2 regions of the Micrococcus sp. KT16 genome follow, and region 1 is predicted to be linked to the other one. Evidence: predicted binding sites of a transcription regulator. Region 1 holds the regulator's gene; the other holds the start of a gene.

Region 1 (8,484 bases):
GCCGGCTCTCCCCGCGGGAGAAGGTCCGCATGATGTCCACGGGCACCACCTACGAGCTCCTCGAGATCGGCGTCTCCTCCCCGGAGCCCGTGCCCACGAACGGTCTGGCCGCGGGCGAGGTGGGCTACCTCATCACCGGCGTGAAGGACGTGCGTCAGTCCAAGGTGGGCGACACGGTCACCAACCACGCCCACCCGGCGGAGCAGTCCCTGGGTGGCTACGAGGACCCCAAGCCCATGGTGTTCTCGGGCCTGTATCCCATCGACGGCTCGGACTATCCCGTGCTGCGTGACGCCCTGGACAAGCTCAAGCTCAACGACGCCGCGCTCGTCTACGAGCCGGAGACCTCGGTCGCGCTGGGCTTCGGCTTCCGCGTCGGCTTCCTCGGTCTGCTGCATCTGGAGATCGTGCGCGAGCGCCTCGAGCGCGAGTTCGACCTCGATCTCATCTCCACCGCGCCCAACGTGGTCTACGAGGTCACCCGGGAGGACCGTGAGGTCGTCACCGTGACCAACCCCTCCGAGTTCCCCGAGGGCAAGATCCTCGAGGTGCGCGAGCCCATGGCCTCGGCCACGATCATCGTGCCGGCGGAGTTCATCGGCGCCGTCATGGAGCTGTGCCAGGCCAAGCGCGGCAACCTCAAGGGCATGGACTACCTCTCCGAGGAACGCGTGGAGATCCGCTACTGGATCCCCCTGGCCGAGATCGTGTTCGACTTCTTCGACCAGCTCAAGTCCCGCACCAAGGGGTACGCCTCGCTGGACTGGAAGGCCGACGGCGACCAGGTCGCCGACCTCGTCAAGGTGGACATCCTGCTCCAGGGCGAACAGGTGGACGCGTTCTCCTCCATCACCCACAGGGACAACGCCTACGCGTACGGCGTGATGATGACGGGCAAGCTCAAGGAGCTGATCCCGCGCCAGCAGTACGAGGTGCCGATCCAGGCCGCCATCGGCTCGCGCATCATCGCCCGCGAGAACATCCGCGCGATCCGCAAGGACGTGCTCTCCAAGTGCTACGGCGGAGACATCTCCCGCAAGCGCAAGCTGCTCGAGAAGCAGAAGGAGGGCAAGAAGCGCATGAAGATGGTCGGCCGGGTCGAGGTCCCGCAGGAGGCCTTCATCGCCGCCCTATCCTCGGACGGCGCCGGCGCCGACCAGGCCGCGAAGAAGTAAGTGCCCGCCCTGCCCCTCGGCGAGCCCGTCCCCGACGACGGCCGGCTGCCGGCCGACGTCGGGCAGCGGGTGCGCGCGGCCGCCCGCGACGGCGCGGCGCGCACCTTCAGCCTGTACGTCCACGTGCCGTTCTGCACGGTGCGCTGCGGCTACTGCGACTTCAACACGTACACGGCCGTCGACTTTGGCCCCGGCGCGGGTCGCGGCGACTACTGGGAGTCGGCGGTCGCGGAGCTGGACTTCGCCGCGGACGTGCTCGCGTCCTCGGACGTGCCCGCCCGCCCGCTGCACACGGTGTTCTTCGGCGGCGGCACGCCCACGCTCCTGCCGGCCGCGGACCTCGTGCGCATCCTCCAGGCGGCGGTGGACCGGTTCGGGATCGCGCCCGGCGCGGAGGTGACCACCGAGGCCAACCCGGACACGATCACCCCGGAGTACGCCCGCCAGCTCGCGGCCGGCGGCTTCACCCGCCTCTCCCTGGGCATGCAGTCCGCGATGCCGCACGTGCTCGCCACGCTCGAGCGCACCCATCGGCCCGAGTCCGTCCCCGCCGCCGTCGCCGCGGCCCGCGAGGCCGGCCTGGAGGTGTCCCTGGACCTGATCTACGGGACCGCGGGGGAGTCCCTCGCCGACTGGCGGGCCACGCTCGAGGCCGCAGTCGTCCTGGCCCCGGACCACGTGAGCGCGTACTCGCTGATCGTGGAGGAGGGCACCAAGCTCGGGGCCCAGGTGGCCCGCGGCGAGGTGGCGGACGTGGACCCCGACGACCAGGCGGACAAGTACCTGCTCGCCGAGGAGCTGCTCAGCGCCGCCGGCTACCGCTGGTACGAGGTGTCCAACTGGGCGCGGGATCCGCGGGGGTCCGGGGTCCACCGCGCGCGGCACAACGTGGCGTACTGGGAGGACCAGGACTGGTGGGGGATCGGCCCGGGCGCGCACTCGCACCTCGCCGGCGTCCGGTTCTGGAACGCCAAGCACCCCGCCGCCTACGCGCAGCGGCTGGCCACGGGGGTCACCCCCGCCGTCGGCCGCGAGCGGCCCGACGCCGACGCGCGGCGCCTCGAGCGCATCATGCTCGCGGTGCGCACGGTGGGCGGGCTCCCGACCGCGGAGCTCGTCTCGGAGACGCCGGGGGAGGCCGCGCGGATCCGCGGGGCGATCGCCGAACTCATCGCCGCGGGCCTGCTGGACGGGCGCGCCGCCGTCGACGGGCGCATCATCCCGACGCTCGAGGGGCGGCTGCGCAACGACGCGATCGTCCGGGCGCTGGCCGGCTTCTGACCGGCCGACCCCGGGTCAGCGCAGGATGCGCAGGTTGAACGGGTACCGGAACGGACGGCCCTTGGACACGTGCGAGGCGCCCATCACGCCGTAGACCGCCATGGCGGCCCACGTGAGCGCGCCGAGGATCGCGAAGATCGGGCCGACCACCGGCAACAGGGACAGGAAGAAGAACAGGAGCGTGATGAGCGTGGGCGGCCCGGAGAAGTTCAGGGCCTCCCGCGACTCCTGCGAGGTGAACGGGCCGCGGTCGCGATAGAGCAGCCACACGACCAGCGGGCCGAGCACGCCGAACGCCAGACTGAGATGGGCCAGCGCCGCGCGGTCACGGTCCTGCTTCGCCGTGAGCGGGGCGCCGCGGCCGCCGGCCGAGACGAGCCAGGCGGGCGGGCCGTGGCCGGTGCGGCCGGCGTCGGGCTGCGCGCGGGTGTTCACGAGGGGCTCCTCCTGGATCGCGGGACCCGCGCGCCGGGGACCGGGCGCAGGGCATGGGCCAGCATAGCGCGGGCGGGCGGGGGCCGCGCCGAGATCAGTGCTCGGGTGCGGCGGTGAGGAAGTCGATGAGCTCCTCCACGCGGCCCAGCAGGGACGGCTCGAGGTCCGCGTACGTGGTGACGTGGGAGAGCAGCCGCTTCCACCCCAGCCCCGTGGCCTCCTTGCTCCCGTGCGGCCAGCCCAGTCCCCGCAGGATCCCCGTCTTCCAGTCCTGCCCCTTCGGCACGACGGGCCACGCGGGGATGCCGAAGACGGAGGGCTTGATGACCTGCCAGACGTCCACGTAGGGGTGACCGAGGATGAGCACGTTGCCCGCGGCCCCCGGCACGCGCATGGCCTCGGCCGCGAGGCGCTCCTCCTTGGACCCGGTGACGAGATGGTCCACGAGGATCCCGAGCCGGCGCCGCGGACCGGGGGCGAACGCACGGATCGCCCCGGCGAGGTCGTCCACGCCGTGCAGGGGCTCCACGACGATGCCCTCGAGGCGCAGGTCCTCGCCCCACACCTTCTCCACCAGCTCGGCGTCGTGCACGCCCTCCACCCAGATGCGAGAGGCGCGGGCAGTGCGGGCCCGCGCCCCCTCGACCCGTCGCGAGCCGGAGGCGGTGCGGGCCGGCGCCGCCGGGGCCGCGGCGGTCGGGGGGACCAGGGTCACGGGCTCGCCGTCGATCCAGAAGCCGCCGCCGAGGGGGAAGCCGCGGCGCACGCCGCGGCGGTCCTCCAGGACCACCACGTGCACGCCGCCGGAGCGCTCGATGCCGCTCACGGCCCCGGTGAACCCGGAGGCCACGTCCTCGACCACCGTGCCGGGGGTGGCGGGCACATCGGGGACGGTCCGGGCGGGGCGGCGCGTCAGGTCGTCGTGGCCCGCGGGGCCCCAGCTGCTCCAGTCCATGGGAGAGCACGGTAGCAACGGGGGCGGGCGATCACCGTGAGCGAAGCCGTGCGGGCCGGTCGGGTCGTCCCCCGGGTCGGACGGTAGCATTGGCACTTGACCCGCCGGAGTGCCAGCCAGGGGCACCTCCGGGGTCGCCCCGGATCCCGACGGACCAGAGGAGGACCGAGATGTCGGAGCAGCCCCGCCGCCTGCAGGTGCTCCAGGCGATCGTGGAGGACTACGTGGCGCTGCGCGAGCCCGTGGGCTCCAAGGCGCTCGTGGAACGGCACGCCCTGGGCGTGTCCTCCGCGACCGTGCGCAACGACATGGCTGCGCTCGAGGAGGAGGGCCTCATCGTGGCCCCGCACACCTCCGCCGGGCGCGTCCCCACGGACAAGGGCTACCGCGTGTTCGTCGACCGCCTCTCCGAGGTGAAGCCGCTGTCCCCCGCCGAGCGCCGGGCCGTGCGGACCCTGCTGGACCCGGAGACGGACACCGAGCACATGATGGAGTCCACGGTGCGCCTCCTGGCCCAGCTGACCCAGCAGGTCGCCGTCGCGCAGTTCCCCCACGAGGACGGCTCCACGATCCGCCACCTCGAACTGGTCTCCCTCGCGCCCACGCGCGTGCTCGTGGTCCTCATCCTGTCCACGGGGCGGGTGGACCAGCGGCACGCCGTGCTGGACCGTCCGGTCGACGAGGCGGAGCTGTCCGTGCTCCGCGGCCTCCTGCTGGACGCCCTGCTGGGGCTCGGTCCGGTGCAGGCGGCCACCGTGGTGGACGACGTCGTCACCCGGGTCCGCCCGGAGCACCGGCAGTCCGCCGCCCTCGTGGCCGCGGCCGTCCACGACCTGCTCGAGGCCGGCCGGCAGGACCGCATCGTCCTGGCCGGCACCGCCAACCTGGCCCGCTCCCCGGGGGACTTCGGCGCGTCCATCGGGCCGATCCTGGAGGCGCTTGAGGAGCAGGTGGTGCTGCTGCGCCTGCTCACGGAGATGGAGCAGGACGCCCACGGGGTGTCCGTGCGGATCGGCTCCGAGAACGCCGGATCGCTCGCGGACACCTCGGTGGTCGCGGCCGCCTACGGCCCCGGCGCCGTGGCGAAGGTCGGCGTCATCGGTCCGACCCGGATGGACTACCCGGGCACCATGGCCGCCGTCCGGGCGATCGCCCGCTATCTCTCCCGCATCCTGACCACCTGACGCGCCTCCACGCGTCCTGGCGGGCCCCGTCCCGCATCGCCCCACGTCCCGCTCTCCCCGAGAGGAATCCCCACCGTGACCGACCACTACGAGACGCTCGGCGTCAGCCGTGACGCCAGCACCGAGGAGATCCGCCGCGCCTACCGCAAGCTCGCGCGCACCCACCACCCGGACGTCAACCCCGACCCGGAGGCGGCCGAGCAGTTCAAGCGCATCTCCCACGCCTACGAGGTGCTCTCGGACGAGGGCCGGCGCCGGGCCTACGACACGACGGGCAACGAGAACGGCCAGGCCGGCTTCCCGGGCGGCTTCGGCGGGGCGGGCGGCTTCGGGGGCTTCGCCGACATCTTCGAGACCTTCATGAACGCCGCCGGCCAGGGCGGCCGCGGCGGCCCCGCCAGCCGCGCCCGCCGCGGCCAGGACGCCCTGGTGACCGCGCGGATCGACCTGCGCGACGCCGTCTTCGGCGGCGAGCAGACGATCGAGCTGGACACGGCCGTGCGCTGCGATCGGTGCGAGGGCTCGTGCTGCGAGCCCGGCACCCAGCCGGAGACCTGCCAGACCTGCCATGGCCACGGCATGATCCAGCGCCCCGTGCGGTCGCTGCTGGGCACCGTCATGGCCACCGAGGCCTGCCCCGCCTGCCAGGGGTTCGGCACCGTCATCCCGACGCCCTGCCACGAGTGCGACGGGCAGGGCCGCGTCCGCACCCGGACGCCGCTGACCCTGCGCATCCCCGCGGGCGTGGACGACGGCACCCGCATCCACCTCGCCGGCCGCGGCGAGGCCGGCCCGGGCGGCGGCCCGAACGGCGACCTCTACGTGGAGATCGCGGTCCGCCCGGACGAGACCTTCCGCCGCGAGGGCGACCACCTGGCCACCACCGTGACCGTCCCCATGGCCGCCGCGGCCCTGGGCACCACCGTCACGCTGGACACCCTGGACGGCAAGCAGTCCCTCAGCCTGGACCCGGGCGTGCAGTCCGGCCACGTCGAGGTCCTCCACGGCCTGGGCGTCGGTCGCCTGCGCGGGCAGGGCCGTGGCGACCTCAAGGTGGACGTGGTGGTCACCACGCCCACCGACCTGGACGACGAGCAGCGCCAGCTCCTGGAGCGCCTGGCCGAGGTGCGCGGCGAGGAGGTCGTGCACGGCGCACCCCAGGCCAAGGGCATGTTCGCCCGGCTGCGGGAGAACCTGAGGAACCTGTGACCGCCCCCCTGTTCCACCTCGAGCCGGGCGCCCTGGCCGGCGCGAGCGCGGGCGCGGAGGTCGTCTTCGACGGCGCCGAGGCCCGGCACGCCGCCGCGGCCATGCGCCTGGCCCCCGGGGAGGCCGTGCTCCTGGCCGACGGGTCGGGCACGCTCGGCCACGGCACCGTGCTCGCGGCCGCCCCGGACGCGGTGTCCGTGCGGCTGGACGCGGTGGCGGAGGAGCCGGCGCCCACCCCGGCGCTCGTGCTCGTCCAGGCCCTCGCCAAGGGCGACCGGGACCTCATGGCGGTCCAGGCCGCCGTCGAGCTCGGCGTGGACGCCGTGGTGCCCTGGGAGGCGGAGCGCTCGATCGTCCGCTGGAAGGGCCCCAAGGCCGCCAAGGCCCGCCGGAAGTGGGCGGACACGGCCCGCGCGGCCGCCAAGCAGGCGCGTCGCGCCCGGGTGCCCGCGGTCCGGGACCACGTCTCCGGGACGGCGGTCGCCGGGCTGGCCTGGGACGACGACGGCGGCCGGCTCGTCCTCGTACTGCACGAGGACGCGGAGCACGGGGTGTCCGCGGTGCCGGCGGAGCGACTCTCCGCGGCCGTCGAGATCGCCGTCGTCGTGGGCCCCGAGGGCGGGATCGGCCCGGCCGAGCTCGAGGCCTGCGTGGCCGCGGGGGCCGTGCCGGTGCGGCTCGGCCCGCACGTGCTGCGCGCCTCCACGGCCGGCCCCGCCGCCCTCGCCGTGCTCCAGCACCGGCTCGGCCGCTGGTGAGCCCCGGCAGGACGGCGCGCCGACGCCTAGACTGGTCGGGATGTCCCGCCCCCGCGACCCCGAGGTGATCCGCCCCATCGTGACCGTGCCCCCCACGACCCCGACCCCGCCCGCCACCGCGCACGAGGGGGTGGCGTTCGAGTCCGCCGACCTCATGGTCCGCACGCTCGGACCGCAGGACGCCCTGCTGCGGATCCTCGGCGGCGTGTTCCCCACCGTGGACGTCACGGTCCGCGACCAGCGGCTGGACCTGGCCGGGCCGGTGGCCGAGGTGGCCACGGTGCGGCGCGTCGTCGAGGACCTGCGCTCGATCGCCCGCCGCGACCAGGCCGTCACCCCCGAGGTGATGGGCCAGGTGGTCCACCACGTCCGCGACGCCGCCACCGGGCGCGGCGCGGGTCAGCTGCACCTGGACTCGATCCTCTCGGGCCGGGGCCGCCGCATCCGCGCGAAGACCCTGCACCAGCAGGACTACGTGGAGGCGATCGACCGCTCCACCGTCGTCTTCGGCATCGGCCCGGCCGGCACCGGCAAGACCTACCTGGCGATGGCCAAGGCGGTGCAGGCGCTGCAGGCCAAGGAGGTCAACCGGATCATCCTCACCCGCCCGGCCGTCGAGGCCGGCGAACGGCTCGGCTTCCTGCCCGGCGGGCTCTCCGAGAAGATCGACCCGTACCTGCGCCCCCTGTACGACGCGCTGCACGACATGATCGAGCCCGAGTCGATCCCGCGGCTGATGGAGGCCGGGACCATCGAGGTCGCCCCGCTGGCGTACATGCGCGGCCGCACCCTGAACGACGCGTTCGTGATCCTCGACGAGGCCCAGAACACCACCGGCGAGCAGATGAAGATGTTCCTGACCCGCCTCGGCTTCGGTGCGCGCATGGTCGTCACGGGCGACACCTCGCAGGTGGACCTGCCGCGCGGCACCCAGTCCGGCCTGGCCCAAGCCGTCGAGGTGCTCGAGGGGATCGAGGGACTGGAGATGGTCCGCTTCGACTCCTCCGACGTGGTCCGGCACTCGCTGGTGAGCGCCATCGTGGACGCCTACGACGCCGCCCGCGGGCCCGCGGAGCGGTCCCAGAAGCGAGGAGGGGCCCGCCGTGGCCGTTGAGATCCTGAACGAGTCGGGGATCGAGGTCCCCGAGGACGCGCTGCTGCGCATGGCCCGGCACGTGTACGCGCGCCTGCACGTCCACGAGCGCGCCGAGACGGCCGTGACCGTCGTGGACGCCGCGCGCATGGCCGAGCTGCACGAGGAGTGGATGGACCTGCCCGGGCCCACCGACGTGATGAGCCTGCCCATGGACGAGCTGACCCCCGGCTCGCCCGAGGCGCCGGCCGAGGGCGTGCTGGGCGACGTCGTGCTCTGCCCCGAGGTCGCCGCCGAGCAGGCGGCGCGCGGCGGGCACTCCCGTGACGACGAGCTGCTCCTGCTGCTCACCCACGGCATGCTCCACCTGCTCGGGTACGACCACGTCGAGGAC
Region 2 (19,977 bases), on a different contig from region 1:
GGCATGCTCCGTGCGATGCAGGCTGCGCTCCGGCAGGGCCTCGAGGCGGTCCAGCTCCGCCGACGCGTCGAGCGCCTGGCGCCGGAAGGTGCGGAAGCGCTCCATCAGCGCGGCCGCGTGGGGCGAGTCCTCGGGCACCGTGGACGCGTTCACCTCGGTGGCGTCCATCTCCAGGGTCACGGAGGTCAGGTGGGTGCGGGCCTCGGCCAGCAGGTCGGCCGTCCGGCGGCGGCGACGCCGTCGGCTCGCGAGTGCCGCGGCCGCGGCGCCGCCGCCCGCCACACCGACGATCCCCGCGCCGAACCACAGCTCGGGAGCCTGCCACCAGGGGCGTCCGATCAGCTCGGCGGCGGCGTCCGTCACATCCACGACCGTGTCCGTCCACCGGGCCGCACGGGCCGCCTCGTGTCCGGCCTCGCGCACCTCCCGCAGCCGGTCCGTGCTGAGCATCCGGTCCTCGCCCACGTACACCCCGATCAACCGGTTGTCCGGGTCGAGCGCCACGATCACGAGGTCGTCGGCCCATTTCTGGCCGTCCGCGCTGATCCAGTCCGGGTGCTCGGCGCGAGCCCGCTCGAGCACCCGCCCGTTGAACGCCTGAGACGCGCGGTCGTCGTCCAGCGCGGACAGGTCCGGGCCGCGCTCGGTGACCACGGCGACGCGGGTCGGCTCCCGGAACTCGATCCCCGCCAGGTCTCGGCGCAGCTGGGCGGGGTCGATCACGCCCGCGTCATCCACGAGCTCCACCTGGTCCCAGGCCACGGCGTGGGCCTGCGGCGCGGCGGCGACGACGGCGCCCGTCACCCCCGCCGTGACCGGCAGGGCGACGACGGTGGCGGACGCCGCCGGCCCGGTGAGGGCGGCGGCGGACAGGGCGACCGCGGTGAGCGTGCGGCGGGCGCTGCGGTGCGTCGGACGGGTCACGGGGGCCTCCTGGACGGGTCGGCGGTCCCGCCCAGCGTAGGCACCGCGGCCGGTGGCGCGCCTCAGCCGGTGGGCGCGTCGGCGAGCAGCGCGGCGAGCCGGCCGGCGTCGTGCGCGGTGCCGAACCCCGCCGCCCCCGGCTCGAGGACCCCGGCCCGGTCGAGGCCCGTGTAGGGGACCGCGTCGAAGCCCATCGCGGTGACGAGGGCGATCACCGTGTCGCGCGCGGCGGCGACCGCGGCCGGGTCGGCCGCCGCGTCGGTCGGCTCGGTGCCCACCGCGAGGGCGCGGCGCGGGGCCGTGGCGCGCCCGGCGTCCTCCAGGTCGTGATGCGAGATCTCCGAGAACGCGCGCACGACGGGCACGCGCAGCCCTGCGGCGGCCCAGCGCGCGGCGATCCGGACGGAGCCGGGCGCGCCGTCGTCGTCGTCGAGCCACGCCGGGACGGGCTCGCCCGGCCACGTGTTGGTCAGGTCCACCACGGCGCGCGTGGCCGGCCCGGCGAGGGCGAGCGGGTCGACGTCGTCGAGCGCCTCGCGCGGCACGGCCACGACGACGAGCTCCGCCTCCGCCGCCAGGTCCTCGGCCGACACGGCGACGGCCTCGGGCGCGTAGATCGTCAGGTGACGCTGGACCGCCGCGGGGCGCCGCGTGCCCGCGACCATCACCCGTGGGGCGGCCGTGCCCGGGGAGAGGCGGGGGATGCGCGCGATCGCCCGTGCCAGCGCGGTGCCCGCCCGCCCCGCACCGAGGATGCCGACGACGCGGGGCAGGGCGTCCGCCGGCGCCGCCTCAGACGAGCTCATTGCGCTGGCGTCCCAGCCCGGTGATCTCCACCTCGACGACGTCGTCGGGACGCAGCCACGGGCGGCGGCCCTCGGCGTCCCGGCGGGCCAGGGCGACCCCCGCGGGCGTGCCGGTCAGGATCAGGTCACCCGGGTTCAGGGTGATCAGCTGCGAGGCGTAGGAGACCAGCTCGGCGGGGGAGAAGACGACGTCGGCGACCCTGTCCTCCTGACGCAGCTCGCCGTTGACGTGCGTGAGGACGCGCGCGTCCGCCGGGAACTCGTCCGGGGTGACCAGCCACGGGCCCACGGGCGTCGAGGCCTCCCACACCTTGCCCTGCAGCCACTCGGAGGTGCGGCCCTGGAAGCCGCGCATGGAGATGTCGTTGGCCACCGCGTAGCCCGCGATGTGCTCCGGGGCGTCCTCGACGGCGATGCGCCGGCCCGGCTCACCGACCACGATGCACAGCTCGCCCTCGTAGTCGACCCGGTGGTCCTCCTCGGGGACCTCGATCGGGTCCAGCGCACCCGTGAGGGACTGCGGGAACTTCGCGAACAGCGTCGGATGCTCAGGGCGCTCCAGGCCCGTCTCGTCGATGTGGTTCGTGTAGTTCAGGCCCACGCAGAACACCTTGGTGGGGAAGGGGACGAGCGTGTCGTAGACGAGGCCGGAGGTGTCCAGCAGGAGGGACCGGTCGGCCTGCGCCGCGCGGAGGGCGCCCTCCACCATCTCCCGCTGCTCCTCCGGCGTGGCGGTGAGGTACTCGCCGACGTCGCGACAGTCCGGCAGGGCGACGGCACGCACGGCGACCTCGGGGTCCTCGGGGTGCACGGAGGTGATGACCGCGGCGAACGTGGCGCCGGGGTAGGCCGCGTCGGAGTCGGGCTGGCGGAACGTGGCGAGCTTCATGGACCCATCCCATCACACGGCGGCAGGTCCGGACCCGGGGCGGGCGGACGTGAGACGGTGAGGCCATGAGCACAGCCTCCACGCATCCGCCGCTCGACCTCGACCCGACCCCGGCCACCCCGATCGTCCTCGGGACCATGGCCTGGGGGTCCGTTCCCCCGCCGCCCCCGGACGCCGATCCGGGGGCGGGGCCGGAGGGGCCCGCGGGCGAAGCGCAGGCCGAGGCGGCCGTGGAGCGTGCCCGCCGCGCCCTGCGCGCCGGGATCGAGGCCGGCGTCGACCTGCTGGACACCGCGGACATCTACGGGGCCGGCCGCTCCGAGGAGACCGTCGGCCGGCTGCTGCACGAGCTGCCCTACGAGGAGCGCTCCGCCCTGAAGGTGCAGACCAAGTGCGGGATCGTCCTGCACGAGACGGACCCGGCCGGGCGGCGTCTGACCCGCTACGACTCCTCGCCCGAGCACGTGCGCGCCTCGCTGGAGGGCTCGCTGGCCCGCCTCGGCGAGCAGCGCGTGGACACCCTGATCATCCACCGGCCCGACGTCCTCACGCCCGTGGCCGACACCGTGCGCGCCTTCCTCGACGCGCGGGAGGCGGGCCTGGTCGGCAAGCTCGGCCTCTCCAACCTCGGCGTGGGCCGCGTCCTCGAGTTCCAGCGCGAGCTCGAGAGCCAGGCGGCGGACGGGACCGGGCTGGCGTGCGTCCAGGTCGAGCTCGGCCTGCACCACCGCACCCTCGTGGAGGCGGCCGTGCTCGCCAACCACCCGGACGCCCCCGCGGACGCCGACGCCGGGCGCCTCGGCCCGGTGTGCGCCGCCGAGGGGATCGAGCTGCAGGCCTGGGGTCCGCTGGGGCAGGGTCGGTTCAGCTCCGGCGACGACGGCGCGGCCGGCGTCGTCGGCGAGGTCGCGGCGGAGCTGGGCGTCAGCCGGGAGGCCGTGGTGCTCGCCTGGCTGCTGCGCCTGCCGTGGGGCGTGCGGCCCGTGATCGGCACCCAGGACCCGGAGCGCGTCGCCGCGTGCGCCGAGGCGGCCTCCGTGGCCGAGGCGATGGACTCCGCGCAGTGGCACCGCCTGTGGACCGCGGCGCGCGGTACCGGCCTGCCCTGAGCGGCCCGCGGACGTGAGGGATGTCACACTGGGGGCATGACCTTCGCGCCCGTCAACCTCTTCACCCCCTGGCTCGCCTACTGGGCGGCCGCCCTCGCGCTCGTCGTCGGCGGCATCCTGCTGGCCGCCGGGATCTGGCGCGAGCGCCGGCACCGGCGGCACGCTGACGAGCACGGACGCAACACCGAGGTGGACGTCCTGGACAACACCCGGCTGCAGCGCCGGGTGGGGGCCGTGATGCTGGCGGTCGCGGCCGTGCTGGCCGGCGTGGGTGTGGGGACGCACCTGGCGGGGCTGGACACGCTGCGTCAGAACCTGACGGCCAAGTACGGCTACACCTCGATCGAGCGCATCCGCCAGTCCGGCACGGGGTTCATCATCGACCTCACCCAGCCGGACGGGACCGTCCTGCGGGACGAGATGGTCCTGGTCGACCCCTCGGGCGAGCCCTTCGTCGGCGAGGACATCTTCCACAACCCGCCGGAGAAGTACGAGGACCTGCCGCTGCGTCCGGCCCCGTGACCGCGCCCGCCGCCGTCCGTCGGGCCTGATGCCGCGTCGGGGGCCTCTGTTAGCGTCGCCGCGTGAGCACCTCGACCGTCCGTTCCGCCCCCGCGTCCACCTACCGGCTCCAGGTCAGCCCGGATCTGCCGCTGGAGTCCGTGGCCGGGCTCGTGCCCTATCTGCGGCGCCTGGGCGTGGACTGGCTCTACCTCTCGCCGCTGCTCGAGGCCGAGCCCGGCTCCGACCACGGGTACGACGTCGTGGACCCCACCCGGCTGGACGCCGCCCGCGGCGGGGCAGAGGGACTGGACATGGTCGCGCGCGCCGCGCACGAGGCGGGCATGGGCGTGCTCGTGGACATCGTGCCGAACCACGTGGGCGTGGCCACGCCCCAGGCCAATCCGGCGTGGTGGGACGTGCTCACCCACGGTCCCGAGGCGGCGCATGCGGCGTGGTTCGACGTGGACTGGGCGGCCGGCGACGGGTCCCTGCTCATCCCCGTGCTGGGAGACGGCCCTGACGGGGACGCGGACGCGGAACTGGACCGTCTCGTCGTCGACGCCGAGGGCGGCCGTCTGCGCTACTGGGACAACGTCTACCCCCTCGCCCCCGGATCGCTCGAGGCGGCCGAGACGGAGACCGGGCTGCGCACCGCGGAGGTCTTCGCGGCGGCGGACCCGGCGAAGGAGCCGACCGCGGAGCAGGCCCGCCTGGCCCGCGCCGTGCACGACCGCCAGCACTACCGGCTGGTCGGCTGGCGCCGCGGCGACGCCGAGCTGAACTACCGCCGCTTCTTCACCGTCACCACGCTCGCGGGCGTCCGGGTGGAGGAGCCCGAGGTCTTCGACGCCGTCCATGCCGAACCCGCCCGCTGGGTCCGCGAAGGGCTCGTGGACGGGCTGCGCGTGGACCACCCGGACGGCCTGGCGGACCCGGCCGGCTACGCGCGGCGCCTGCGCTCCCACGTGCTCCCGGAGGGCTACCTCGTGGTGGAGAAGATCCTCGAGCCCGGTGAGGCGCTGCCCGCGGACTGGCCCGCGGACGGAACCACCGGCTACGACGCGCTCGGCGAGGTCGAACGCGTCTTCATGCACCCCGAGGCCGCGGGCGATGCGGCCGAGGACGCGCGCCGTCGTCGGGAGTGGGACGAGGCCGTGGTGCGGGCCAAGCACGACGTGGCCACCGGCTCCCTCGCGGCCGAGACCGCCCGGCTGGTCCGGGAGGTCCGCGCCGTGCACGCCCTCGGCGCCCACCCGGACGAGGACGTGGCCGCCGCGTTCGCCGCCGTGCTCGCCCGCCTGCCCGTGTACCGCACCTACCTGCCCGTGGGCCTGGCCGTGCTCGAGGGCGCGCTGGCGGACGCGGCCGCGGCGGAGCCGGCCCTCGCCGACGTGCTCGGCGACCTGCGGCCCGAGCTGACCGACCCGGACTCGCCCGTGGCCCGCCGGTTCCAGCAGACCTCCGGCATGGTGATGGCCAAGGGCGTCGAGGACCGGTCCTTCTACCGGTACACCCGGTGGGCCAATCTGAACGAGGTCGGCGGAGACCCCTCCCACGTCGCCCTGTCCCTGGCCGACTTCCACGCCGCCCAGCAGGCGCGCCAGGCCGCCTGGCCGACGGCCATGACCACCCTGAGCACCCACGACACCAAGCGCGGCGAGGACGTGCGCGCCCGCATCGCCGTGCTCGCCGAGGAGCCCGACCGCTGGGCCGCCGAGCTCGCGGAGCTGAGGCGCCTCCACCCGCTCGGCCACCCCGACGCGGAGCGGCTGCTCTGGGAGTCCATCGTGGGCGTCTGGCCCACGGACGGCACCACGCCGGAGGAGGAGCGGATCCTCGGCTTCCTGCAGAAGGCCTCCCGCGAGGCGGCCCTGGCCACCACCTGGACGGACCAGGACCCCGAGTTCGAGGCCCGGCTCGCCGCACTCGCCGCCGCCGTCACCTCCCCCGAGGGGCCTGCCCGGGGCGTGCTCCAGGCCGTCGCGGACCGCATCGCCGAGCCCGGCCTCGTGGTCCAGCTCGGCCACAAGCTCGTCCAGCTCGCCGCCCCCGGCGTCCCCGACGTCTACCAGGGCACGGAGGTGCCCTTCCCCACCCTCGTGGACCCGGACAACCGCCGCCCCGTGGACTTCGCGGCCCGGGCCGACCTGCTGGACCGCCTCGACGCCGGCCACACGCCCGGCCTCGACGACCCCGCCGCCGCCAAGCTGGCCGTCGTGGCCGGCGTGCTGCGCGCCCGCCGCGACCGGCCCGAGCTGTTCACCGGCCACCGCCCGCTCGACGTCTCCGGCCCCGCCGCCGAACACGCGATCGCGTTCGACCGGGGCGGGGCGCTCGCCGTGGCCACCCGCTGGCCCGTCCGCCTCGCGGCCGCGGGTGGCTGGGGCCAGACCGTCGTGACCGTGCCGGCTGGGCGGTGGGAGGACGCCGTCACCGGCCACCCCGTCCACCCCGACGCGCGCGGCGCCGTGCGCCTCGACGAACTGCTCAGCACCCTGCCCGTCGCGCTGCTCGTCCCGGCGCACGCCCCGTCCGACCGCCGAGAGAGGACCGCCCCGTGACCGAGCCCCGTCCGGCCGACGCCCCCGCCCCGGGCCTGCACCCGATCGGCTCCGACCCCCTGGACCCCGCCGCGGCCGAGCGGGCCGCCGTCGACGCCGCGCGCGCCATCCCCTACGCAGTGTGGGCGCCGCACGCAGAGAGCGTCGACCTCGTCCTCGTCGACACCGAGCCCGGCGCCCTGCACGACGCCGAGGACCGCTGGCCCGTCGCCGCCGTCGTGGCCATGGACCCCGCCGCCGGAGGCTGGTGGACACCCACGGAGGACCCGCTCGCCGCCCTCGGCCTCGACGCCGCCCAGCCGCCGGCCGACCCCGGCTACGGCTACCGCGTGGACGGGGCCGACCCCGTGCCGGACCCCCGCTCCCGCCGCCAGCCCGACACGGTCCACGGGCCCTCCCGCCGCGACGTCGCCGGCCGCGCCTTCGCGTGGCCGGACGAGGGCTGGACCGGGCCGCCCGGGGTGGAGTCCGATCCGGCCGCACCCCAGGGCGGGGGCCTGCGCGGCGCCGTCCTCTACGAGCTGCACGTGGGGACCTTCACGGCCGAGGGGACCCTCGACGCCGCCATCGCCCGCCTGCCGCACCTGACGGACCTCGGGGTCACCCACGTCGAGCTGCTGCCGGTGAACTCCTTCTCCGGGCCGCGGAACTGGGGCTACGACGGGGTGGCGTGGTTCGCCGTCGACGAGTCCTACGGCGGCCCCGCCGCCTACCGCCGCTTCGTGGCCGCCGCCCACGCCGCCGGCCTCGGCGTGGTCCAGGACGTCGTGCACAACCACCTGGGCCCCTCCGGCAACTACCTGCAGGTGTTCGGGCCGTATCTGGGTCAGGGCGGCACCGGCTGGGGCGACGGCCTGAACCTGGACGGCGCCGACTCGGACGAGGTGCGCCGGCTCGTCCTGGACAACGTCCGCTTCTGGCTCGAGGAGATGCGCGTGGACGGGCTGCGCCTGGACGCGGTGCACGCCCTGCGGGACGCCCGCGCCGTGCACCTGCTCGAGGAGATGGCCGCGCTCGCGGACGGGATCGCGGCCCGTGCCGGCCGACCCGTGCCCCTCCTGGCCGAGTCCGACCTCAACGACCCGCGTCTGGTGCTGCCCCGCCACGCCGGCGGGCTCGGCCTCGCCGCGGCCTGGAACGACGACGTCCACCACGCCCTGCACGTGGCCGCGACGGGGGAGACCCACGGCTACTACGCGGACTTCGCCCCGCTGGAGGCGGTGGCCAAGGTCATGGAGCGCACCTACTTCCACGACGGCACCCGCTCCACCTTCCGCGGCCGTGACCACGGGCGCCCCGTGCCGGAGGCTGTCCCCAACCACGCGTGGGTGGCCAGCATCCAGAACCACGACCAGGTGGGCAACCGTGCCGGCGGCGACCGCACCGCGGCCGCCCTGTCCGAGGGCGCGCTCGCGGCCGAGGCCGCCCTTCTGCTGACCGGCCCGCACGTGCCGATGCTCTTCATGGGGGAGGAGTTCGCGGCCTCGACGCCGTGGCCGTTCTTCACCTCGTTCCGCGAGCCCGAGCTCGGGGACGCCGTCCGGCAGGGACGTCGCCGCGAGTTCGCCGCCCACGGCTGGGACCCGGCCGACGTCCCCGACCCGCAGGACCCCGCCACGCGGGAGGCAGCCGTGCTGGACTGGGCGGAGGCCGCGGGCGGCGGGGACGGCCACGGTCGGGGAGCGCGCGTGCTCGCCGCCTACCGCACCCTGATCGGCCTGCGCCGCACGCTGCCTCAGCTCACCGACCCCCGCCGCGACCGCGTCCGGGCCGAGGTGGACGCGGCCCGGCGCCACGTGCGTCTCACCCGCGCCGGCGCGGACGCCGACGTCATCCTGCTCGTCGCCCTCGGCGCGGAGCCGCTGCCCGTGCCCGCGGACCTGACGCGGGCCGAGCTCCTCGCCGGCCACGGCGACGACGGCCCCCTCGGCCCCGGCGCGGTGCCGGCGGCGGTCCCGGCCCCCGGCTTCCTGCTCCTGCGCCGCTGAGCCGCGGCCGGCGTCAGTCCGCGTCCGCGGGTGGGACGGCGCGCAGCATGGTGGTCGTGGGGTGCAGCGCCACCGCGTCCTCGTCGCGGCGGGTCCGCAGCACCGTGTCCACGTAGGAGTCCACCGCCTCCTGCAGGGGCACGGCCTGGCCGCGGGCCTCGGAGAGGTACCAGCGGTGCTCGAGGAGCTGGTGCATCACCTCGGCGGGCTCGAGCTTGGCCCGCAGCTCGAGGGGCACCGAGCGGACCACGGGGTCGAACACCTCCACCACCCAGCGGTGCGCCGCAGCCTCGATGTCCATGTACGGGTCCCACTCCCGGCGGGCGGCCTCGATGTCGACGAGCAGCCGCCGGGCCTGGTTCTCCTGGACTTCGAGTCCCGTGAGGCGGGTCAGCCGACGGCGGTGGTAGCCCGCGTGGATCTCGACGGGTCGGGCGATCATCATCCCGGGGGCGTCGGCGGCGCGCAGTGAGTACTCGGCCAGCTCGAAGCCGAGCTCCTGCAGGCGGCGGACGCGGCGGTCCAGGCGCCACGGCTCGGTGCGGGGGAACAGCAGGGGCCCGGTCAGCTCGTCCCACAGCCGTCGGTAGGAGGCCACGAGCAGGTCCGGCGTGGTGACGGGGTCCACCTCCGGGTCCAGCAGCCCGCTGGCCTGCAGGTCCAGCAGCTCGCCGCCCACGTTCACGGCGGCCACGTCCAGGTCGTGTTCGCGCTGGCCGGTGGACAGCCGCTGCCGGAGCTCGCCGGTCTCGGCGTCCACCAGGTGGGCGGCGAACCCGCCCGCGTCGCGCCGGAACAGGACGTTGGACAGGGAGACGTCACCCCAGAAGAACCCCTCGAGGTGCAGCTCCACGAGCAGGGTCGCCAGCGCGTCCATGAGCCGCACGAGGGTGCGGCGCTCGAGGCGCTCCGAGAACACGGCGCGGTACGGCAGGGAGAAGCGCAGGTGCCGGGTCACGAGGGCGGCGGGCAGGGGCGTGCCGTCGTCCTCCGTGCGTCCGGTGACCACGGCCACCGGCACCACCGACGGCGCCGGGCTCCGCTCGAGCCGGCGCAGCAGCCGGTACTCGCGGAACGCGAGTTCTTCGGTGGTCTCCTTCACCGCCACGATGCCCCCGCCCACCCGGGCGAAGCGCACCACGTGACGGGAGATGCCCCGCGGCAGGGCCGCCAGCACCTCACGCGGCCACGTCTCGAGGGGGAGCGCCCAGGGCAGGGCGAGCAGAGACGTCGCCGGGTCCTCGGTCGCGTCCCCCGACGGGGCGCCCGTGATGGTCAGTCGATCGACGGGGGAGGGGGTCTCGGCGGTGTCCATGGTCACGATCCTTTCAGACAGGGCCGCTATGCTCGCCTGGCGCGGCGCGCCCGCTGCCCGCCGGCTCCGGTGCTCGACCCGGACCGACTGCCCCACGAGGAGGACCCTTGGCCCGGAACACGTCAGGCTCGCACACCTCGGCGACGGACGCTCGTGCGCGTGCCCGCCAGATCCAGGAGGAGCAGCGCAGGAAGGACAGTCGCCGCCGCACCGGCGTCATCTGGGGCTCGGTCCTCGCGGTGGTGCTCGTGATCGGCCTCGTCGTCGCGTTCGTGCTCAACCGCAACGGCGACGACGCCGCGGCCGCCGGCCCCATCCCCGCCGTGGCGAACGAGCAGGGCGGCATCGAGTTGACCTCGGCCACGGACCTGGCGGAGGGCGCGGGAGAACGCGAGGTCGACCCCTCGAAGATCGAGGTGCCGAAGCAGGCCGCGAGCTCTCAGCCCGAGACCCTGCCGAACACCGAGGCCCGTGGTGACGGTGAGCCGACGCGGATCGTGCTCTACGCGGACTTCAACTGCGTGCACTGCGCGGACTTCGAGTCCACCAACGGGGACCAGATCGAGCAGTGGCTCGAGCAGGGCCAGGTCACGGTCGAGTACCGGATGGTGGACTACCTGAGCGCCCCGAACAACCAGAACTACTCGGCCCGCGCCGCCAACGCCGCGTACTGCGTGGCGGACCAGAAGCCCGAGGCCTACAACGGCTTCGTGTCCGCCCTGTTCGCCGCCTACGACGAGCACCAGGGCAAGGGCCTGGACAACGCGGCGCTCACGCAGCTCGCGCAGGAGCACGGCGCGGACATCGCCTCCTGCGTCGAGGACGGCACGTTCCGCTCCGCGGTCGAGCACACCACCCGCCAGGCGCGCGTCGCCGGTGTGGCCGGCACTCCCACCGTGTTCGTGGACGGGAAGAACTGGGCCCTCGACGGCGAGGACAAGACCTTCGCCGATTGGGCGGGCGCCAAGATCGCCGGCTGACCCGGCTGACCCGTCGCCGAGGTCCGCGGGGCGTCCCCACGCAGGGGGCGCCCCGCGCCGTCCGCCCGGGCCTTGTACGCTGAAAGGGCCGGCCGCGGCGCCCCGGGCGCCGGCCGCAGGCCTCCTTAGCTCAGCTGGCCAGAGCAGCTGCCTTGTAAACAGCAGGTCGCCGGTTCGAATCCGGCAGGGGGCTCCACCCCACCGCGGGCCCGACGGCGCCGCGCACCTCCGCCGGGAGGGCGCGGCGCCGTCGTCGTGTCCGGCGCGGGCCGACGCTGGGGCGCCGCTGTGCGCGCCCGTGGCCATCCGCCGGGCTTGGCTGGCGGATCCGCCAGAGATGCCTCGACCATCCGCCAGACTTCGACCCTGGGCCTCGTCGTGACGGAATCGTGACCTTACCGTGATCCCAGTCACCCCGGCCCGAGCCCCTCGGGCACCCGCGTCCGGTGGCCCAGAACTCCGAGGAGATCCCGTGCAGTCCTCCCCACTCCGCAGCACCCGCCGCCGCATCGGCGCCCTCGTGGCCGGCGCCGTCCTCGCCGGCGGGACCCTGACCTCGTCCCCCGCGCTCGCGGCCCCCTCCGGCGACGCCCCCGCCGCACCGGCAGCCACCCCGACCGCCGCCTCGCCCCTGGCGGCGGCGCAGGTCGAGGACCCGAACGCCGACGGCTACGACTCCTTCATCGTCACCTACAAGGAGACCGCCGCCACCGCCCACGCGAAGGGCCGAGCCAACGCCTGGGGCAAGGCCGCGAAGGAGGCCGGCGTCTCCGTGAAGGAGCTGCGTGAGACCGCGCTCGGCTCCCGCGTGGTCAAGGCGGACCGCAAGCTGGATCAGGCCGAGTCCGCGAAGTTCATGGCCGACCTGAAGGCCTCCGGGGCGGTCGAGGCCGTGGAGCCGGACGCCATCCTCACCGCCACCGGCCTGAGCCCCGTGGACGCCCTCTACTCGCAGCAGTGGGGCTTCACCGGCACCCACGGCATGCGGGTCCCCGGGGCGTGGGACCGCACGACGGGCTCCGGTGCGACCGTGGCCGTCATCGACACCGGCATCACCTCCCACCCGGACCTCGACCGCAACGTCGTGCCCGGCTACGACTTCATCTCCGACGGCAGGGCGGCGCGCGACGGCGGGGGCCGCGACTCCAACCCGCGCGACGAGGGCGACTGGTACGCCGCTGGCGAGTGCGGCACCGCCGGTGCCTCCGACTCCTCGTGGCACGGCACCCACGTGGCGGGCACCGTCGCGGCCGTGGCCGACTCCCAGGGTGTCGTCGGCGTGGCCCCGAACGCGAAGATCCAGCCCATCCGCGTGCTCGGCAAGTGCGGCGGTTCGCTGTCCGACATCGCCGACGCGGTCGTGTGGGCCGCCGGCGGCACCGTGGCGGGCGTGCCGGCCAACCCGAACCCGGCGGACGTCATCAACATGTCCCTCGGCGGCTCCGGCACGTGCGGCACCACCTACCAGAACGCGATCAACGCGGCCGTCTCCCGCGGCGTGCCCGTCGTCGTGGCGGCGGGCAACGAGAACCAGCCCGCCGCCAACGTGCGCCCGGCCAACTGCCGGAACACCATCGTGGTGGCCGCCTCCACCTCGCAGGGCGCCCGCGCCTCGTTCTCGAACTACGGCTCCGCCGTGGACGTGACCGCCCCGGGCGCGAACATCATCTCGACCGTGAACAACGGCGCCACCACCCCGACGACGGCCGGCCACGCCGCCTACAACGGCACCTCGATGGCCACCCCGCACGTCGCGGGCCTGGCCGCCCTGCTGCTGGCCAAGCAGCCGAGCCTCACCCCGGCCCAGGTCGAGTCCACCCTGAAGTCCACGGCCCGGCCCATGCCCGTGACCTGCTCCGCGGGCTGCGGCGCCGGCCTGGCGGACGCCACCAAGGCGGTCTCCTCCCTCGGCGGCAGCTCCTGACCGGAGCCCGCCCCGGGCGCCGGGACCTCGTTGGTCGCCCAGGGCGGCGTCGAGCCCGGCGCCACGCTGACCGACGCCTGACGTGCTCGTCGGCTCTCGATGGCCGCTCCGCCGTGCGCGGGGTGGCCGTCGCCCGGGTGGACAGGCGGCGCCGCCTGAGGTATCGTTTTTCGAGTTGTCACCCCCATGGGGCGACGCCCGGATCTTTAGCTCAGTTGGTTAGAGCGTTCGCTTCACACGCGAGAGGTCGCTGGTTCGAGTCCAGTAAGATCCACCGCAGCAGGGCCCTCCTCCGGGAGGGCCCTTTCGCGTCCCCGGGCCGCGGTGCCGACGGCCCCGGCGGGGGAGGTGCCGGCGTGGTTGGATGGACGCGTCGGCGGGGTTCGGCCCACCGCCGTGGCGCGTCCAGCGCCCGCACACGGAAGGAGAGGGTGAGCCGCATGGAGCAGGAGGGCACCCAGGAGCCGGCGCGGTTCGACCCCCGCATCGCGGAGCCCCCGGCCGTCCCCACGCTCATCCCCGTGCTGCGCCCGGCCGGCGCCGAGGATGCCGCGGCTGCCGGCGACCTCGCACTCGACCCGGAGGACCCCGGCCTGCTCGACCTTGACCCGGCGGAGTCCGCCCACCCGGCCGCGGTCGCCGTCGAGCCGACGGAGCCGCTGCCGCCCGTGGTCCGCCCCGCCGCCGCCGATCCGGTCCCGGAGCCGGAGCCGGAGCCGGAGGAGCCGGCAGAGCCGGAGGCGGAGACGCTGCCGGAACCGGCCGCGGACGCGCCCCTGACAGAGCCGCCGCTGTCCGAGCAGGTGCCCACCTCCGTCCTGGCCCCCGCGGACGCCGACGGCGCCCTGCCCGCCCCGGACGTGATCCCCGCGCCGGACATCACCGTCCCGGACCCGGTGGTCCCCGTGGGCCCGCCCGAGAAGCGCGGGCGTCGGCCGGGCCGACGCTCCCGTGAGGTCTTCGTCGAGAACCTGCCGACGCAGGCGCTCGTGCTGGCCGACCGCCTGCACTCCTCGCCGTATGGGCGCCGCATGCGCTCCACGCTGCAGCAGCGTCGCGCGGAGGCGCAGGCCCTCGAGGCCCGCACCACCCTGGACTTCGCCCTCAAGCTGGGCGAGACCATGTTCAGCTTCGGGGCGGCCTCGCTGGACGTGGAGACCTCGATCATCGTGGCCACGCAGGCCTACGGGATCCTCGAGACCGAGGTGGACCTGACCAACCAGTCCATCTCCCTGAACTACGCGCCCGACTCCTCACGCGGCGAGGCCCCGTTCACCCTCCAGCGGGTGGTCCGCTCGTCCTCGGTGAACTTCGAGGGGCTCGTGGCCGTCCACCGGCTCGTCGAGGAGATCGCCGCGGGCGAGGTGGACCGGGCCGAGGCCCAGCGCCGGCTCGTGGAGATCCGGCATCAGCCGAAGCCGTTCCCCGCCGTCTTCGAGATCCTCTTCTCCGGCGTGTTCGTGGCCTGCTTCGTGCCGTTCATCGGGGGGACCTGGACGGGCGCGGCCCTGGGCATGGTCTCCACCTGGCTGGTCTTCTGGCTCAAGCTCCAGGCGGACAAGGCGCGCTTCCCGGAGATCTTCTCCACCATGTTCGGGGCGATCACGGCCACGGTGATCGCGCTGATGGCCTACGCCCTCGACCTGCCGGTCAACCCGGCGCTGGTGATCGCCGGCGGCATCATGATGCTCCTGCCCACGGCGAGGTTCGTCACCGCGGTGCAGGACGCCATCCACGGCTTCCCGGTGACCGCCGCGGGCCGCTTCCTCTCCGCGCTGCTCGTGTTCGCCGGGGTGATGGCCGGGATCATGATCGCCGTGGGCATCGGGGATCTCGTGGGATTCGAACAGCTGGACCTGGCCGAGGCGGGGACGCTGAGCTATCCGCCGCTGCTGCTGCTGGGCCTCGTGATGGCCGCGGGCATGGCGGACGCGGTGGTGGAGCAGTCGCGGTGGCCGCAGATCCTGGCCTGCGGTCTCGTGTCCGGGGCCGGCTTCGGCGCGTACCTGGCAGCGCAGCAGATCGGGGTCAGTGACCGGCTGGTGCCCGCGGTCGCCGCGGCGGCGGTCGGGTTCCTCGGCCGCCTGGTGGCCCAGCGGCTCGCGGCCCCGGCGCTCGTGATCGTCCTGCCGTCCATGCTGTTCCTGCTTCCCGGACTCACCATGTTCCGGTCCGTCTACGGGTTCACCGTGGAGACCGGGGCCACGCTGCTGGGCGTCGAGGGACTGTTCAACGCCGCGGTCATCGTCGTGGCGATCGCGGCCGGCGTCGCCTTCGGCAACACCCTGGCCAAGCCGATCACCGACCGGATGGGCACGCTGCTGCCCACCGAACTCGTGATGCACCAGCGCCGCTGACCGGCGGCTCGGCTCAGTCGGGCAGGCGCCAGTCCACCGGCGCCGCGCCGGCCGCCTCGAGGAGCCGGTTCACCCGGCTGAAGGGCCGGGAGCCGAAGAACCCGCGGTGGGCGCTCAGGGGAGAGGGATGCGGGGACTCCACGACGCCGGCCCCCGCCGCCGCCAGCAGCGGCGCCATGCGCCGCGCGTCGGCTCCCCACAGCAGCCCCACGAGCGGGGTGCCGCGCGCGCAGAGGGCCCGCACCGCGGCCTCCGTGATCTGCTCCCAGCCGAGGCCGCGGTGGCTGCCGGGTGCGCCGGCCCGCACGCTGAGGGCGCGGTTCAGCAGCAGCACGCCCTGGTCCGTCCACGCGGAGAGGTCGCCGTGGGCGGGCGGGGTGATGCCGAGGTCGTCGTGCAGCTCCCGGTGGATGTTGGCCAGGGAGCGGGGCAGCGGCCGCACGTGGCGGTCCACCGCGAAGCTCAGGCCGATCGGATGGCCCGGCGTCGGGTAGGGGTCCTGGCCCAGCACGAGGACGCGGACGTCCGCGAACGGCTGACGGAACGCCCGCAGGATGTGCTCCGGCGCCGGCAGCACCTGCTCTCCGGCCGCCCGGCGGGCACGCAGGGCCTCGCCGACCTGCTCGAACGCGGCGGCCTGCGGGGCGAGGGCCGCCTCCCAGCCCGGATCCAGGGGCGCGATGAACTCCATGCCCCGAGGGTAGACCGGGTGGGTACAGTGGCCGCCATGTCCCACCCCACGCCCGTCTCGCCCGATCCGGCCCCGGACGAGGGTGCCCGCGCGCGGGCGCGACGGGACGAGCTGACGGACCTGGAGCGTGCGGTCCTGGACCTGGAGGCCGCCACCTGGCGGTACGGCGGGGCCAAGGACCACGCCGTCCGAGAGCGTCTGGGGCTGCCTCCGACCGCCTATTATCAGGTGTTGAACGGATTGCTGGACCGTGAGGCCGCCCTGGCCTACCGACCCCTGCTGGTCACGCGGCTGCTGCGCAAGCGCGGCACCCGCAGCCGGGCCCGGAGGGGACCCGCGGATCCGGCGCCGTCCACGCCCGCTTCCCGCCAGGAGAACTGACCCATGGCCTACCAGCCCGACCGCTTCGACGAGGTCCCCGAGTACACGGACCAGCGCGGCGCGCACCGCGAGTCCTTCGCCGCTGCCGGCGCGACCGCCGCGGGCGGGGGTCGCCGCCTGAGCCCGCTGCTCTGGGTGGCCGGCCTCGTCCTGCTCGCCGGCCTGTTCGTGGGCGTCGTCCTGCCGTGGCTCACCGGCGACCGCTCCGAGCCCGTCGCCGCCGAGAGCTCGACGACGGCCCCGGCGGTCGAGCCGTCGCCGTCGACGTCGACGTCGGCGTCGTCCGAGTCCTCCTCGGCGTCCTCCGCGTCGGCGTCGACTGCATCCGCGACCGAGTCCGCCACCCCGTCCGAGGACACGGCGGAGGCGTCCCGTTCCGCGGCTGCGGCCGCGGCTGAGTCCTCGCGGGTGGCGCAGGAGGCGGCCGCCGCAGAAGCCGCCGAGTCGTCCCGGGCCGCCGAGTCGTCCCGTGCCGCCGCGGAGGCCGCTGAGTCGTCCCGTGCCGCCACCGAGGCACAGGCGGCGGAGGCCTCGCGTTCCGAGGCCGCCGCGCAGTCCGCAGAGGCGTCCCGGTCGGCGGCGGCCGTCCAGGCGGCGGAGTCCTCGCGCGCCGCCGCGTCCCGTTCGGCCGCCGCGGCGGAGGCCTCGCGCTCGCAGTCCGCGGCCGCGTCGAGCTCCCGTGCGGCCGCGCAGTCTGCGGCCGCGTCGAGCTCTCGTGCGGCCGCGCAGTCCGCGGCCGTGCGCGGCACCCACGTCACCGTGTACAACGCGACCCGCTCCCAGGGCCTCGCCGCCTCCTACGCGCAGCGGCTCACGAGCGCCGGCTACACCTCGGTGGACGCGAAGAACTGGAGCGGCTACGGCATCCAGTCCTCCACCGTCCTGTACAACGGCTCGGCCAACAAGGCCGCCGCCGAGGCGGTCGGCAAGGAGCTCGGCTTCCCGGTCATGCAGACCCCGAACCTGCAGGTGAACGGCGTCGCGGTGGTCGTCACCGGCTGACCCGCCCGCCGTGCGGCCGTGCCGGACGCGCACCCTTCCCGGCCCCCCGGCGGGGCGCCTCCCGAGGCGTTCTGCCGGGGGCCGTCCGCCGTCCGCGGAAGAGCGGGCTCCCGCACCGCGGACCCTTTGCACTCTCCCGGTGCGAGTGCTCATAATGGGGTTAGCACTCCGAAGGCGCGACTGCCAGCCGTACCCCGGTCGGTCCGGCGCCGTGGAGGAGGACCTGTCCACCGATGAGGCCCCCAGGGGCCGTCCGTCGCGGGCATCGGCGCGGGTCAGCCACCAGAAGTAGGAAGCCGACGTCCAGAAAGGACCTGCACATGGCCAAGACCATCGCATTCGACGAAGAGGCCCGCCGCGGCCTGGAGAAGGGTCTGAACACCCTGGCCGACGCCGTGAAGGTGACCCTCGGCCCCCGCGGCCGCAACGTGGTGCTGGAGAAGAAGTGGGGCGCCCCCACCATCACCAACGACGGCGTCTCCATCGCCAAGGAGATCGAGCTCGAGGACCCGTACGAGAAGATCGGCGCGGAGCTCGTCAAGGAGGTCGCCAAGAAGACCGACGACGTCGCCGGCGACGGCACCACCACCGCCACCGTGCTGGCCCAGGCGCTGGTCCGCGAGGGCCTGCGCAACGTGGCCGCGGGCGCCGACCCGCTGTCCCTGAAGCGCGGCATCGAGAAGGCCGTGGAGGCCGTCACCTCTGAGCTGCTCTCCGCCTCCCGCGAGATCGAGACCAAGGACCAGATCGCGGCCACCGCCTCGATCTCCGCCGCGGACAAGCAGATCGGCTCCCTCATCGCCGAGGCCCTGGACAAGGTCGGCAAGGAGGGCGTCATCACCGTCGAGGAGTCCAACACCTTCGGCCTCGAGCTCGAGCTCACCGAGGGCATGCGCTTCGACAAGGGCTACATCTCCGGTTACTTCGTGACCGACGCGGACCGCCAGGAGGCCGTCCTCGAGGATCCCTACATCCTCATCGTCAACTCGAAGATCTCCTCCGTGAAGGACATGGTGGCGATCCTCGAGAAGGTCATGCAGTCGGGCAAGCCGCTGCTGATCATCGCCGAGGACGTCGAGGGCGAGGCCCTGGCCACCCTCGTGGTCAACAAGATCCGCGGCACCTTCAAGTCCGTGGCCGTGAAGGCCCCGGGCTTCGGTGACCGCCGCAAGGCCATGCTCGCCGACATCGCCATCCTCACCGGCGGCCAGGTCATCTCCTCCGAGGTGGGCCTGTCCCTGGAGAACGCCACCCTCGACCTGCTGGGCTCCGCCCGCAAGGTGGTCATCACCAAGGACGAGACCACCATCGTGGAGGGTGGCGGCGACGCCGAGCAGATCGCCGGCCGCGTGGCCCAGATCCGCTCCGAGATCGAGAACACCGACTCGGACTACGATCGCGAGAAGCTGCAGGAGCGCCTCGCCAAGCTGGCCGGCGGCGTGGCCGTCATCAAGGCCGGCGCGGCCACCGAGGTGGAGCTCAAGGAGCGTAAGCACCGCATCGAGGACGCCGTGCGCAACGCCAAGGCCGCGGTGGAGGAGGGCATCGTCGCCGGCGGCGGCGTGGCCCTGATCCAGGCCGGCGCCAAGGCGTTCGGCGGCCTGCAGCTCGAGGGCGACGAGGCCACCGGCGCGAACATCGTGAAGGTCGCCATCGAGGCCCCGCTGAAGCAGATCGCCTTCAACGCGGGCCTGGAGCCCGGCGTCGTGGCGGACAAGGTCAAGACCCTCGACGACGGTCACGGCCTGAACGCCGCCACCGGCGAGTACGAGGACCTGCTGGCCGCCGGCATCAACGACCCGGTGAAGGTGACCCGCTCGGCCCTGCAGAACGCCGCGTCCATCGCGGGCCTGTTCCTGACCACCGAGGCCGTCGTCGCGGACAAGCCCGAGAAGGCCGCCGCCGGCGCCGAGGGCATGGACCCGATGGGCGGCATGGGCGGCATGGGCGGCATGATGTGATCAGCCGCTGAGCCGGCCCGGCCCGTTCGGGCGCCCAGCCAGCGAGGCCCGTCTCCCCGTCCGGGGAGGCGGGCCTCGCCGCGTCCGGGGCCGGCACCGGGGCGCCCCGCTCAGGCCGACAGCGCGGCTCGTTCCGCCGCCAGGTTGCGGCGGGCGGCGGCCTCCCACCGTGCTCGGCCGGGCGCGGTCCGATACAGCGGCCCGGCGTCCAGCAGGGCGTCCAGCACCGCGCCGCGACCGCGGGCCCAGTCCGCGTCGCACACGTGCGCGTAGTCCCGCCGCACCGCGGCCACGTAGCGGGCGTAGGCCTCGGGGGAGCGGCCGAGGACCTCGAGGTCCGCGTCCGAGAGCACCGCCCCGGCCGCGTCGTGCGGGGCGGGGTCGTGGGCGGCGGTGAGCAGCACGAGGCGTGCCACCTCGTCGACGACGTCGGCCGGCACGGCCAGCCGCGGATCGGTGAGCACGTCCCGGGCCAGGGCGGCCGAGTCCGCCTCGTCCTGGCCGGCGGGCGCGGTGGGGTCCCCGGCGTAGACGGCGTCGTGGAACCACGCGGCCAGGCGGACCGCACGCGGATCCGGCCCGGTC

What was found. The regulator HrcA, encoded in region 1, represses chaperone genes, less so after heat shock. The targets are predictions, from matches to a motif close to TTNGCACTCGNNNNNNNCGAGTGCNAA.
Region 2: a site for HrcA is predicted at 17,592-17,618, ahead of groL (chaperonin GroEL). Genes of this name have one in related genera too.

The regions. Positions count from the first base shown of each region.
Region 1 is NZ_QNRG01000006.1:15,044-23,527, reverse strand. It holds gene lepA (translation elongation factor 4) at 1-1,175, shown strand, start outside; gene hemW (radical SAM family heme chaperone HemW) at 1,176-2,456, shown strand; gene DE149_RS06755 (DUF4870 domain-containing protein) at 2,472-2,891, opposite strand; gene DE149_RS06750 (DUF3097 family protein) at 2,986-3,846, opposite strand; gene hrcA (heat-inducible transcriptional repressor HrcA) at 4,017-5,030, shown strand; gene dnaJ (molecular chaperone DnaJ) at 5,106-6,239, shown strand; gene DE149_RS06735 (16S rRNA (uracil(1498)-N(3))-methyltransferase) at 6,236-6,997, shown strand; gene DE149_RS06730 (PhoH family protein) at 7,038-8,111, shown strand; gene ybeY (rRNA maturation RNase YbeY) at 8,101-8,484, shown strand, end outside.
Region 2 is NZ_QNRG01000003.1:3,119-23,095, forward strand. It holds gene DE149_RS03480 (DUF5129 domain-containing protein) at 1-924, opposite strand, end outside; gene DE149_RS03485 (NADPH-dependent F420 reductase) at 987-1,730, opposite strand; gene DE149_RS03490 (fumarylacetoacetate hydrolase family protein) at 1,717-2,619, opposite strand; gene DE149_RS03495 (aldo/keto reductase) at 2,685-3,728, shown strand; gene DE149_RS03500 (hypothetical protein) at 3,765-4,250, shown strand; gene treY (malto-oligosyltrehalose synthase) at 4,313-6,793, shown strand; gene treZ (malto-oligosyltrehalose trehalohydrolase) at 6,790-8,781, shown strand; gene DE149_RS03515 (DUF4032 domain-containing protein) at 8,795-10,096, opposite strand; gene DE149_RS03520 (thioredoxin domain-containing protein) at 10,204-11,076, shown strand; tRNA gene DE149_RS03525 (tRNA-Thr) at 11,196-11,272, shown strand; gene DE149_RS03530 (S8 family peptidase) at 11,549-13,000, shown strand; tRNA gene DE149_RS03535 (tRNA-Val) at 13,201-13,274, shown strand; gene DE149_RS03540 (threonine/serine exporter ThrE family protein) at 13,441-15,357, shown strand; gene DE149_RS03545 (uracil-DNA glycosylase) at 15,371-16,048, opposite strand; gene DE149_RS03550 (DUF3263 domain-containing protein) at 16,085-16,429, shown strand; gene DE149_RS03555 (LytR C-terminal domain-containing protein) at 16,433-17,431, shown strand; gene groL (chaperonin GroEL) at 17,752-19,392, shown strand; gene DE149_RS03565 (DUF4031 domain-containing protein) at 19,503-19,977, opposite strand, start outside.